Skermanella sp. TT6: one gene and its partner. The protein of the gene in region 2 interacts with the protein of the main gene of each other region in a pairwise test. Links are inferred from orthologs where the notes say so. Each region holds a gene or a part of one and is shown on either strand. Other genes may lie near its edges.

Evidence for each region. The genes of interacting proteins can lie anywhere in the genome.
Region 1: the proteins of recJ (region 2) and IGS68_RS03875 interact in binary tests that used the Escherichia coli proteins (3 or more experiments, as listed by UniProt). The link is inferred for Skermanella sp. TT6 from one-to-one orthologs.

What each region holds. Positions count from the first base shown.
Region 1 is NZ_CP067420.1:829,353-834,914, forward strand. The notes cover bases 10-2,945. They hold IGS68_RS03875 (DNA topoisomerase), read right to left. Parts: upstream 2,587-2,945; coding sequence 433-2,586; downstream 10-432. Other genes in these bases: IGS68_RS03870 (superoxide dismutase), read left to right, coding at 10-355; IGS68_RS03880 (hypothetical protein), read left to right, coding at 2,785-2,945. Also shown: more of IGS68_RS03870, read left to right, coding at 1-9; more of IGS68_RS03880, read left to right, coding at 2,946-3,909; phosphoserine phosphatase SerB, read right to left, coding at 3,926-4,837; tRNA (adenosine(37)-N6)-dimethylallyltransferase MiaA, read left to right, coding at 4,897-5,562.
Region 2 is NZ_CP067420.1:3,392,071-3,399,571, forward strand. The notes cover bases 2,621-5,620. They hold recJ (single-stranded-DNA-specific exonuclease RecJ), read right to left. Parts: upstream 5,015-5,620; coding sequence 3,227-5,014; downstream 2,621-3,226. Other genes in these bases: IGS68_RS16060 (nucleotidyltransferase family protein), read right to left, coding at 2,621-2,800; glpX (class II fructose-bisphosphatase), read right to left, coding at 5,011-5,620. Outside these bases: transcriptional regulator GcvA, read left to right, coding at 1-875; IGS68_RS16050 (hypothetical protein), read right to left, coding at 946-1,815; IGS68_RS16055 (HepT-like ribonuclease domain-containing protein), read right to left, coding at 2,131-2,463; more of IGS68_RS16060, read right to left, coding at 2,504-2,620; more of glpX, read right to left, coding at 5,621-5,979; IGS68_RS16080 (homoserine dehydrogenase), read right to left, coding at 6,098-7,390; IGS68_RS16085 (LL-diaminopimelate aminotransferase), read right to left, coding at 7,387-7,501. UniProt on the Escherichia coli protein: Single-stranded-DNA-specific exonuclease.

The DNA of each region.
Region 1 (5,562 bases), 2.6 Mb from region 2 along the record:
GGGCGGCGAAGCTCCGGAGGGCGAGCTGAAGGCGGCGATCGACCGCGACCTGGGCGGCCTGGAGTCCATGAAGGAGCTGTTCAACGGCGCCGGGGCGCGGGTGTTCGGGTCCGGCTGGGTGTTCGTGACGGTGGACCGCCAGGGCAAGCTGGCGCTGGACAGCCGGCCGAACCAGGACACGCCCCTGATGGACGGCAAGCGGGTGCTGATGGGCAACGACGTGTGGGAGCACGCCTATTACCTGACCTATCAGAACCGCCGGGCCGACTACCTGAAGGCGTGGTGGAACACGGTGAACTGGGCCAAGGTCGGCGAGCGCTACGCCGCCGCCAAGGCGGGAACGCTGACGATCTGAGGCGTCCGCCGCCGTCGTTTCCGGGGAGGGGCGGCGTCACGCCGCCCATGGTGCGCGGGACGCGCACCCTCCGGGCGTCAGGGTGAGGCCTTGGCGTGCGCGTCCAGGAACTTGCGGCAGGCGTCGAAGTCGGTGCTCACCTCCGGCGGCAGCGGGACGCCCTTGCGGGTGGCGAGGCTGTTGGCGAAGGCCAGCATCTTCTCGGTCGGCGGATTGCCGGACGGCTTGGGCGCGACCTTGCGCGGCGTGGCGGCCCGGCGGCGTTTCGGCGCCGCAGGAGCCTCGCCATCGGCAGGCGCCGCCGCGGACTTTCGCTTGCGTGCGGTTCCGGGTGCGGCGGCGCGGCGCCTGGACGGGGCCTTGCGGACGGGAGGGGCCGGGGCGCCCAGGTCCAGGGCGGTGCCCCGGCGGGACCGGAGGGCGCCGATCAGGCGTTCGGCCTCGGTCGCGATGCCGTCGATGACGTGGCGGAACTCGGCCCGGCCGGTCACGATCTCGTCCAGCCGCATCTCCCAGACGGCGGTGGTGCCGGGATCGACCAGCACGGGCGCGGAGGTCCGCAGCAGCTCGAACAGGTGGAGGCCGGCCGGCGTCGGCACCACCAGCTTGCCGTCGGTCGCCAGCATGTTCTGCCGCTTCAGCCCCTTGATCACCTCGGCGCGGGTCGCCGGCGTGCCGATGCCCTTGGCTTCCTTCAGCCGGTCGCGCAGCGCCGGGTCCTCGACGAAGCGCCAGGCGTTCTGCATGGCGTCGATCAGGGTGCCCTCGTTGTAGCGGGGCGGCGGCTGGGTCCGCTTGGCCTCCACCTTGGCGTCGGACAGGGTGGCGGGGTCGCCGTCATTGACGGAGGGAAGGGTCTGTTCGTTCTCGGGCTCGGCGGGGGCGCCCGGCTCGGTGCCGCCGAAGACCTGCTTCCAGCCCAGCCGGATCGGCACGCGGCCGATGGTGCGGAACTCCACCGGCTTGCCCGGCGGCATCGGCACCGGCATCGTGATGGTGGTCTGGCGGTACTCGTAGTCCGGCATCACGATCGCCAGGTAGGAGCGGCAGATCAGCGCGAACAGGCGCTTCTCGTCGTCGCTCAGCCGGGCCAGCCGGGGCTCCAGGTCGTTCAGGACGTTGACGTTGGGGACGATCGCGTGGTGCGACACGCCTTCCAGCGACTTGTCGTGGAAATGGCCGGACTTGCCCTTGCGGATCACCGGGCGCGAGATGTCCAGGTGGGCGAAGCCCCGCAGCGCGGTCAGCGCGCCGACGATCGCCGGAACGTCGGCGATCTGGTTCTCCGACAGGTAGCGGGCCTCGGCGCGGGGGTAGGTGATCAGCTTCTTGCCGTCGCCGTCGTAAAGCTCCTGGGCGACCGCCAGGGTCTTGTCGGCGTTCCAGCCCCAGCGCTGGCCGCAGGTCTTCTGGAGCGCGGGCAGGTCGAACAGGCGGGGGGGACCCTGCCGCTTCTCCTCCACCGTCACCGCCAGGGGGCCCCGGCAGCCTTCGGCGGCGGCGGCGATCGCCTCCGCCCGGGCGCGGTCCTTGATCCGGTCCTTGGGCGGCGGGGCGTGGCGCATCAGGAAGGTGCCGGCCTCCACCGTCGCGGTGGCCGTGACCTCGAAATAATCCTCCGGCTTGAAGTCCAGGATCTCCAGCTCGCGCAGGCAGACGATCGCCAGGGTCGGCGTCTTGACCCGGCCGATCCCGATGACGCCCTTGACGCCCGGGGCCAGCAGGGTCGTGGTTGCGGTGCGCGTCAGGGACAGGTTGAAGATCTGGTCGGCCTGCTGGCGCGCGACCGCCGCCTCGTAGACGGGCCGCAGCTCCGCGTTGGGCTTCAGCCGGTCGAAGGCGTCGCGGATCGTCTTTGGGTCCTGCGCGGTGAAGATGGCGCGCAGCACCGGCCCGCGGAACCCGACATGCTCCAGGATCTCCTGCCCGATCAGCTGGCCCTCGCGGTCGCAGTCGGTCGCCAGGATCACCCGGTCGCACGCCTTGAGGGCCGACGCGATGGCCTGGAACTTGGCCGGCTTGTTGCCGTTCGGGTCCGGCCGAGTCGGGTACAGCCCGTCGGGCTTGAGCAGGGCCGAGGACCAGCGCTTCCAGGCGGGATTGACCTCGTCCGGCTCGGCCAGCCGCAGCAGGTGCCCCTCCGCCGGCAGGATGCGGCCGAACCGGTCGCCCAGCGCGGCGCGCAGGTCTTTGGCCTGACTGGATTTTTCCGTGATGATGACGGTCGCCATGGGAAAGCACGCCGGGCTGTGATGACGGGGCGATAATAGGGCGTGCGAGCAAACAAAGCAAGAACATCGGCGGGCGGTTGCGACCCGCCGCGGTCCTGCTACACGTCATGATGGCGCTTCAGAATGGATTAACACATTTATTTATATTTCGACTGGTATCGCATATTCTTTCGGTTGCCATTTCCTGGGAGATACTCCGTGACGGACATATCGGTCAACAGATTAGCCCAACTGGCGGCCGCCAACGGCTCGCCCGAAGCGGAGTGGAGCGAGGTCACCCTGACACAGCGGATCGCCCTGGAATGCGACGCCATGGCCCGGCATGCGCTGAGCACCGGGCTGGCCATCCCGGAGCCGCTGATGCAGCGGCTGGACACGATCGAGACCGCAGCGACCGTGGGCGGCGTCCCGGCCGCGACGCTCGCCGCCCTGCACGCCCAACTGGCCAAGGTGGTGGCGCCGGCGTCGCCGCGGACGATCTACCTGCTCCAAATCGACCGGGCACGGAACAGCTTCATGTCGTGCCTCGGTCCCCTGCCGGCGATCCGGCGGCTGGTGGCCGGCACCGCGCTGTTCACCCTGATGTTCGTGCTGACCAGCCTGTCCGACGCGGTCAGCGTCAAGAACCTCGCCTCCGACATCTACTCGATGAGCGGATTGGACAGCCTTCTGGTCCTGGCCTTCCTGATGAGCGCCGCGGCCATGGGCGGCTGCTTCCATGCCCTGTTCACCGCCCATTCCTATATCGGGGCCGGCACCTATGACCCGCACTTCGAGTCGTCCTACTGGATCCGCATCGGGCTCGGCGTGATCGCCGGGCTCGTCCTGTCCCAGATGATCCCGATCGGGCCGGAGGTCGACCAGACGACCGGAGCGATCACCTCGGGCTCGGCGGCTGCCACTTTCAGCAAGCCGCTGCTGGCCCTGCTCGGCGGCTTCTCGGCGACGCTGGTCTACACGATCCTGCAGCGGCTGGTGGACACCGTCGAGTCCCTGTTCAGGCAGAAGGCCGACGCGGCGACGGCTCCCGTCCGCGGCACGGCACCGGCGGGTTCGGACATCGCCCCGGCGGCGCCTGCCCCGGCTCCGGCGGCGGACGGCGCCCCGGGCAACCTGGCGACCAGCGCCGCCGCGGTGGCGGCGGTCGCCGCCGCGACGACCGCCGCGGCCGCCGCCATGATGCCCGCCGCGGCGGAGCCAGAGGCGGCTTCTCCGGCGGACGCCCAAACGGCGGACGCCCAAACGGCGGACGCTCAGCCCCCGCAGCCGGCCGAGCCGTCCGCCGCTCCGGATGCCGCGGACGCGGAGCGGAAGTCGGCGTGACGGAAAGCGCCGGGTCTCAGGAGGTCCGGCGGGGCGCCTGGATCTCCTCGGCGCGATAGCCCTGGGCGTAGAGCAGCGCGGTCAGGTCGGAGCGCTCCACCCGCGCCCGCGCCTGGGCCGCCACCGCCGGCTTGGCGTGGAACGCGACGCCCAGCCCGGCGGCCTGGAGCATCGGCAGGTCGTTGGCGCCGTCGCCCACCGCGATGGATTCCCGGAGCGGGATCCGGTGGGCGCCGGCGACCCGGATCAGGGCGGCCACCTTGGCGTCCTTGTCCAGGATCGGCTCGACCGCCCGGCCGCTCAGCCGTCCGTCCGCGATCTCGAAATCGTTGGCCTGGTCCTCGTCGAACCCGACCTCGGCGCGCACCCGCTCGGTGAAGAACTTGAAGCCGCCGGACACCAGGGTACAGTAGGCGCCGTTCGCCTTCATGGTCGCGACCAGCGCCAGCGCGCCCGGCATCAGCTCGACCCGGCCGTAGACCTGCTCCAGCGCCTCCACCGGCAGGTCCTTGAGGAGCGCCACCCGCTCGCGCAGCGCGTCCTTGAAGTCGATCTCGCCGTTCATCGCGCGCCAGGTGATCCCGGCGATCAGGTCCTTGAGCCCGACCAGCTCGGCCAGCTCGTCCAGCATCTCCTGCCGGATGATGGTGGACTCCATGTCGGCGACCAGCAGCCGCTTGCGGCGGCCCTCGGCCGGCTGGGTGATCAGGTCCACCGGGCGCCCGGGCAAGGCGGTGTGGAGCGCCGCGTCGGCCTGGTCGCAGTTGAGCCCGTCGAACGGGATGTCGCAGGCGACGCCGGGAGCGAGCCAGTCCGGGGCGCCGGTTTCGGCCCCCAGGTCCTTCAGGGCGGCGCGCGCGGCGCCGACCGTGCTATCGTCCAGGTCGGCGGCGGCGGGATCGGCGATCAGGGTCAGGACATTGTTCATGGAAGCATCCGCGGGCGAGGGTCGGCCGCCTTTATGAAATGTCTCACCAAGCGTTGTCCATGCCCGATAAACCCGTAATCGTCGTCGGCGGACCTACCGCCAGCGGCAAATCCGCGCTGGCGCTCGATCTGGCCGAGGAATTCGGCGGTACCGTCGTCAATGCCGACAGCATGCAGATCTACGCCGAGCTGCCGGTCCTGACCGCCCGGCCGACCGCGGAGGACGAGGCGCGGGCGCCGCACCGGCTCTACGGCGCGCTGCCGGCGTCGGAGCGCTGCTCGGCGGCGCGCTGGCGGGCGCTGGCCCTGGCGGAGATCGCCGAGGCCCGCGGCTCCGGCCGGTTGCCGATCGTGGTCGGCGGCACCGGCCTCTATATCCGGGCCCTGATGGACGGGCTGGCCGACATCCCGCCGATCCCCGAGGCGGTCCGCGCCTCCGTGCGGGAGCGGCGGGAGGCGCTGGGCGCCGCCGGCCTGCACGCGCTGCTGGCCGAACGCGACCCCGCCACGGCGGCCCGCCTGAAACCGGGCGACGGCCAGCGCCTGGGCCGCGCGCTGGAGGTGCTGGAGGCGACCGGCCGGTCGATCACCGACTGGCAGTCCGACCCGGCGGCCGGCCCGCCGCCCGGCCTGCGCTTCGTGCCGTTCGTGGTCGATCCGCCGCGCGATGCGCTGTACGCCGCCTGCGACCGGCGCTTCGACGTCATGATGGAGCACGGCGCGCTG
Region 2 (7,501 bases):
CAGCGGAGGAATTGGCCGTCACGCCTTCCGCGGTAAGCCATCAGGTTAAGCTCCTGGAGGAGCAGCTTGGAATCTCCCTGTTCCACCGGGTCCATCGCGCGGTGGTCCTGACGGATGCGGGCCGGCATCTCGCGACCGAGGTCATCGCCGCCTTCGCCCGCATCGATGCCGCCACGCGCCACGCCGAGGTCGCCGGCATGAGCGCCGTCCTGACCGTCCATTCGACGCCGAGCTTCGCGTCCCAGTGGCTCATGAGGAGATTGACGCAGTTCGGGGAGCATCATCCCGGGATCGATATCCGCCTTCACGCCTCCGTGGAGGTCATCGACCTGGGCCAGGGCGCCGTGGACGTGGAAATCCGCTACAATCCCGGTCCGCCCGCCGCGGGCACCGTGATGGTCCCCTTCCCGGACGACCTGATCGTGCCGATGTGCTCCCCGTCGCTGGCCGGCGGGATCAAGCCGATCCGCAAGCCGGCCGACCTTGCCCACCACACGCTGATCCATTCCGAGATCACGATACTCGGTTGGCGCGACTGGGCGCGGCGCCACCGCAAGGTGCGTCTCGACCTGGAGCGGGGTCCCCGGTTCGACCGCTCCTTCATGGCGATCAGCGCCGCCGTGGACGGGCTGGGCGTCTGCCTGGACAGCCTGTTGCTGGCCGAGCAGGAACTGCGGACCGGCAAGCTGGTCGTTCCCTTCGCCGGCGACGTCATGACGTTCCAGGGGCACGGTTTCGTGACCCTGCGCTCCAAGACGGACCTGCCGAAGGTCAAGAGCTTCCGGGAATGGCTCTTCGCCGAGCTCGCGGAAAGCCGGAAGTGGGCGGACCGGTTCATGGCGGACGGGATGTGCGCGCCCGCCCCACCGTCATGACCGAACGGCGGCGTCCGGCAGAACCGGCGCCGTCCAGGCGTGGAACGCCACCCGTGGAACACGCCGGCGGCTATCCCCCCAGCAGGTCTATGAAGACGAAATTCTTCGCCCGCCCATAGAGCGACCACGGAATGCGCCGCGGGTACCAGTCGTCGGGACGGGTCGCGCAGACGGGGTTTACCTTGACGCCGTAGCTCAATCCGGAACCGGAGACGATCTTGCCTCCCTCGATCCGCAGATCCGCGTTCACCAGGGCCTTCGGCGTCTCGATGACCGCCTCCGCCAGCTTCGACGTCATCTCCGACATTTCGGGCGCGCTGACCTCGGTCCGGATATCGCCTCCGGCGCGGGTCTTCAGGCTGTATTGGACGCTCGCTATCAGGACCGACTGCCCCTGGCAGACGAATTCCTTCTCGTCGAGCAGCCGGTCCACCCAGGCCTTGCAGCCGGGCTCGGCCGTCAGCTTGACGAAGATCTCCTCGTTCTTGTCAAGCGGGATCTCCAGCATGGCCACGTCGGACAACCTGTAAGTGACCGTCTCGACGATGTTCCGGCCCAGCCTGGCGTTCAGGAAATCGGCGACCTGCCCACCTGCCTTGTATTCGCCTTGCTGGAGCTCGTGGGCGATGGTTTCCTCGCTGGGAGATCGGACGAGCACTTTGCCGACGTCGGTCTCATCCGCCCGGCAGATGGTCCTGTAGAAGCGGCCGTCCCGAGTGACATGATAGACCGAGCCGGGCCCCACCAGCGTCGTCGGCGGAACGACGGGGTAGAAGCCAAGTTCCTGGATGGACTCCCGCATCGCGTTGGCCGGCCGGTTCTGCGCCGAAGCGACGAAGAACCCGACCGTCGGGACGCCGATGGCGATAACGGCCGCGACCAGCTTCAGCAGGGTCGATCGCGTCATCCCCATGGCGGCACCGGCCCCGTCACTGGCCACAGCAATAGTTCCCGCAGGGCCGATAGCCCTTCGGGCAGGCATGCGCGCTGTCAGACGCAATAGCCATGGCCAGAACTGTGAGGACGCAAAGAGAAAACAAGCGCATGGCCGACTCCATGAACACTGTCGTTTCGATCAGTGTAACGGAAGTGCAGTCCAGGAATATTCTATCTTCGGGTCATCGTACGGCCGTTCAGCCACGGCAGGGTGAGCATTGACCCATAGGGTGTCCTGCAACCTGCCAGTCCTTGAAGACTTGAAGATCACGGCGCGCTCGGGAGGCCGGCGCCAACCCTGGGCAGGCAGGCAGAGGAATCACTCCGGAGGCGGTCGTCCGGAAGCGGCGCCGTCGGGGTCCGTGCGCTGGTTGAGTTCCCGATCGACGACGGCCAGTAGTCCCGGAAGACTGTCCCGGACGGTGCGCCAGACAAAGGATTCAGCCACGTTGTCATATTCGTGCCGGTAGACGTTTCCACTGCCCATGATGGCCCGCCAGGGCAATTCCGGATGGCGGGCACGCAGCGGCTCTTCCAGGCGGCGGCTGGCTTCAGAGATGATTTCCAAGCAACGGGTGACGGCGTAGAAGGTGCGCCGGTCGTCGGCAAAGGCGTCGAACTCCATCCCGGCCACGAAGGAGCGTGCCAGCATGCCATTTTCGAGGATGTCCAGGAGGGCTTGGCGGGTTCGGTCAGAAGGCATAGAGCGCCTCGCGCTCAGCCCAAGGCCGAACGTGCGGCTTGAGCTTTGCGCGGTTGGCGACGTCGACCCGGACGGGGAACAGGCCCCCGATGAAGTCGGTCAACTCGACATACTCGAAGACGCCGATCGGTGCTTCGGGGTCGAGGTCGATCAGGAGGTCGATGTCGCTGGACGGTTTGGCTTCGCCGCGCACGACCGAGCCGAACAGGGCGGCATGGCGGATACCCCGGTGGCGGAGTTCCGGCTCATGGGCGCGCAGCGTGGCGATGACTTGTTCCCGATCCATGCCGCGAGTATAGGCGGTCTGCGGGGAAAATCCAACCGGCGGCCGATACTAGCCCCTGCCGCCGATCCGGTCCCGCCCGGACTTGCGCCGACTTGCCAGTGGCCGGGCGACTGCCGCCGGGGGACGCCCCTGCCCCGGAGAGGTGTCGGGGTGGCTACGTCACGGGCTTCACCCGCCGAGCGCGCTTCGCGGGAAGTTTGTGGAATGCTTCCGCCGTACGATCGCCAACCCCTTGGAATGGTTGGCGTCCCCTACGGGATTCGAACCCGTGTCGCCGCCGTGAAAGGGCGGTGTCCTAGGCCTCTAGACGAAGGGGACGAGGCGCTGAAGTGAGTGGATGGATAGCCGGGCGACGGGGGTAAATCAAGGCGGTTTTTGCTGGGGCGGCGAAGTTTCTGCGGGAAATATCTCCGCCCCGGCAAGGGTTCAGTTCCCTCCCCAGACCGGGGCCGCGTCCTCGATCATCAGCTGGACCTCGTTGCGGCCCTGCCAGTTGTCGGGGCGCAGGTGGCCGGCGACATGCAGCGGCGCGCCGCCGCTCTTCAGCAGGCCCTTGCCAAGGTCGCTGTCGAGCGCGCGGAACGCGATGGCCTTCAGGCGCTCTCCCCCTCCGCCGGTCAGGATGCAGCGGACATGGTTCTCGCCGACCACGCTGGCATGGGCGATCCGGGCGTCGGCCAGCGCGAAGCGGGGCTCGGAATTGCCGGTGCCGAAGGGACCCAACTTGGCGAGCGTGCCGACCAGGTCGGGCGTGGCCCCTCCCACCGACAGCACGCCGTCGAGTTCCAGCGTCGGGGCGAGCGGTCCGCCCTCCTGCTGGGCGGCGATGCGGTCGGACAGGAATCGCTTCAGCTCCGGAAGCCGCTCGGCCGCCGCGGTGAAACCGGCCGCCATCCGGTGGCCGCCGCCGGCGATCAGCAGGCCGGCATGGCGCGCGGCGATCACCGCCGCCCCCAGGTCGACCCCGCGGACCGACCGGCCGGACGCCTTGCCAATGCCCTTGTCCAGCGCCACGACGCAGGCCGCCCGGTTGTACCGCTCCTTCAGGCGGGCGGCGACGATGCCGATCACCCCGGGGTGCCAGCCCTCGCCGACCGCGAAGACCAGGCCGCCCAGGTCCTCCAGCGCCGCCTCGACCTGGACCATGGCTTCCTCGACCACGGTGGCCTCGATCGCGCGGCGCTCGGTGTTGTGCTGGTCGAGGATGCGCGCCAGCTCAGCGGCCTCGGCCGGATCGTCGGTCGAGAGCAGCCGGGCGCCCAGGTCGGACGCGCCCACCCGGCCGCCGGCGTTCACCCGCGGCCCCAGGATATAGCCGGCGTGCCAGGCGTCCGGCTTCTCCGCCAGCTTGCACAGGTCGGACAGCGCCGTGATGCCCGGATTGGCCCGCCGCGCCATCACCCTGAGCCCCTGGCTGACAAGGGCGCGGTTGAGGCCGACCAGCGGGACCACGTCGCACACCGTGCCCAGGGCCACGATGTCGAGCCAGCCCATCAGGTCCGGCTGCTTCCGGCCGTTCGACCACCAGCCGGCATCCCGCAGCACGCGGTTGACCGCCACGACCAGCAGGAAGGTGACGCCGACCGCGGCCAGGGTCTTGTGCGGCGAGTCCTCGTCCACCCGGTTGGGGTTCACCACCGCGACCGCCCGGGGCAGGCGCGGCTCCGCGGCGTGGTGGTCGACCACGACGACGTCGAGCCCGGCCCCGGCGGCGGCGGCCAGCGGATCGAAGGCGGTCACGCCGCAATCGACCGTGACAACCAGGCTGACGCCCGAGTCCTTCAGCCGGAGCAGGGCCGGCGCGTTGGGGCCGTAGCCTTCGGAGATCCGGTCCGGAATATAGACGGACAGCTCCGCCCCGGCCGCCCGGAAGAAACGGCGCAGCAGGGCCGAGGAGGTGGCGCCGTCCACGTCATAGTCGCCGAACACCGCCACCCGTTCGCCGGACCGGATCGCCCGCGCGATCCGGTCGGCCGCTGCGTCCATGTCCTTCAGGTCGCTGGGGTCGGGCAGCATCGCCTTGAGCGTCGGCGACAGGAAATTGTCCGCCGTCGGCAGGTCGACGCCGCGCGCCGAGAGCACGCGGCCGACCAGTTCCGGCAGGCCGTGGCTCTGGGCGAGCGCCAGGGCGGTCCGCTCGTCGGACGGCCGGGCGACCCAGCGCCGACCGCCCAGCGAGCGGGATACGTTCAGGAAGGCCTGTTGCGAACTCACTTATCCGAGGGACCGAACCCGGTCTTGCGGCGGAAATTGTGGTGCGCCTCGACGATCCGGACGGTGCCGCTCTTCGAGCGCATGACGATCGAGTGGGTCACGGCCCCGCCGGCGAAGCGGCGCACGCCCCGCAGCATGGTGCCGGTCGTGACGCCGGTGGCGGCGAACATCACGTTGCCGCTGGCGAGATCGTTCAGCTCGTACTTGCGGGTCAGGTCGGTGACGCCCCAGCGCGCCGCCCGGGCCTTTTCGTCGTCGTTGCGGAACAGCAGGCGGCCCTGGAACTGGCCGCCGATGCAGCGCAGGGCCGCCGCCGCCAGGACACCTTCCGGCGCGCCGCCGCTGCCCATGTACATGTCCACGCCGCTCTCCGGCTGGGAGGTCGCGATCACGCCGGAAACGTCGCCGTCGGAGATCAGCATGATCCGGGCGCCGGCCTCGCGGACCTTGGCGATCAGCTCCGAGTGGCGCGGCCGGTCCAGGATGCAGACCAGCAGCTCGGAGACCTCGGCCCCCTTGGCCTTCGCCAGGTTCTTCAGGTTGTTGGCGACCGTCTCGTCCAGGTCCACGACGTTCTCGGGCAGGTTGCCGCCGACCGCGATCTTGTCCATGTAGACGTCGGGCGCGTTCAGGAAGCCGCCCTCCTCCGCCATGGCGACCACGGCCAGCGCGTTCGGGCCGCCGGTCGCGGTGATGGTGGTGCCTTCCAGCGGGTCGAGGGCGATATCGACCTTGGGGCCGCCGGTGCCGACCTTCTCGCCGATATAGAGCATCGGCGCCTCGTCCCGCTCGCCCTCGCCGATCACGACGGTGCCGTCGATCGCCAGGCTGTTCAGCGCCTGGCGCATCGCGTCCACGGCCGCCTGGTCGGCCAGCTTCTCGTCGCCGCGGCCGATCAGCAGCGATGCCGACAGGGCGGCCGCCTCGGTGACGCGTACGACCTCGAGGGCCAGGTTGCGGTCCATCTGACGCGCTGCTTGCTCTACCATCGTTTTTCCCCCTGGGGTTCTTCCCCAATTTCCTCAACCGATTGAATTTCCGCCGGAGCCCTGTTTTCCGGGCCTCCGACCCGTCGGACGTGACTCAGAACTGCTCGATGCGAATCATCCGCGGCGCTTCCAGCACCGCTTCCAACCGCGACAGCGACTCCAGCGCCCGCTGCATGGACGCCTCGTCGGTATCGTGGGTAGTCAACACGACGGGAACCGCTTCGCCCGGCGCACGGCCGCGCTGCAGGAACGATTCCATGGAAACATTCTCGTCGCGCAGCGCCGCCGCCACCTCTGCTATCACGCCGGGGCGGTCGACCACCATGAGGCGCAGGTAGTACGCTCCTCGGCGTTCCTCGGGAGGGGCGGCGCGGACGCTTTCAAGCCGTCCGGACGGGACGCCGAACGCCGGGGAGATCCTGCCCCGCGCGACGTCCACGAGGTCGGCGACCACGGCGGACGCGGTCGGTCCGGCCCCGGCGCCGCGGCCGACGAAGGTGACCTTCTCGACGAAGTCGCCGTCGGCGACCACGGCGTTGAACACCCCGTCGACCGACGCGATCGGCGAATCGATCGGCACCATGGCCGGATGGACCCGCTGCTCGACATTGCCGTTGTAGCGCCGGGCGATGCCCAGCAGCTTGATCCGGTATCCCAGTTCCCGGGCATAGTCGATGTCCAGCGCGGAGATGTGCCGGATGCCTTCGATATGGACGGACCCGAAGTCCACCGCGCAGCCGAACGCGACGGAGGTCAGGATCGCCAGCTTGTGGGCGGCGTCCACGCCGTCGATGTCGAAGCTGGGGTCCGCCTCGGCGTATCCCAGCTTCTGCGCCTCGGCGAGGACGTCGCCGAACTCGCGCCCGGTCTCCCGCATCTCGGTCAGGATGTAGTTGCAGGTGCCGTTCAGGATGCCGTGGACTTCCTTGATCCCGTTGGCCGCCAGCCCCTCGCGCAGGCCCTTGATCACCGGGATGCCGCCGGCCACCGCCGCCTCGAAGGCCAGGACGGCGCCGTGCTCCTCGGCCAGCCGGGCGAGGCCGGTGCCGTGGACCGCCAGCAGCGCCTTGTTGGCGGTTACGACATGCTTGCCGCGGGACAGCGCGGTCTCGCACAGTTCGCGGGCGATGCCCTCGGACCCGCCGATCAGCTCGACCACGACGTCGACGTCGGGGTCGGCCGCCAGCGCTGTCGCGTCCTCGTACCAGCGGGCGCCGCTGAGATCCACGCCGCGGTCGCGGCCGCGGGTCCGCGCGCTGACCGCGGTGACGATCATCCGCCGGCCGCTCCGCCCGGCCAGCAGGTCGGCATGCTGGTCCAGCAGCTTCAGGACGCCGCCGCCGACGGTGCCCAGGCCGGCGACCCCGATCTTCAGCGGGGCCGTCACGACGCGGCCCGCTGCTTGGCGCCGGCGGGAACCGGGGTTCGGCGGACGGTACCCTGCGGCGCGATGCCCGCCTCCTGGAAGAACAGCCGGATGTTGCGGCAGGCCTGCCGG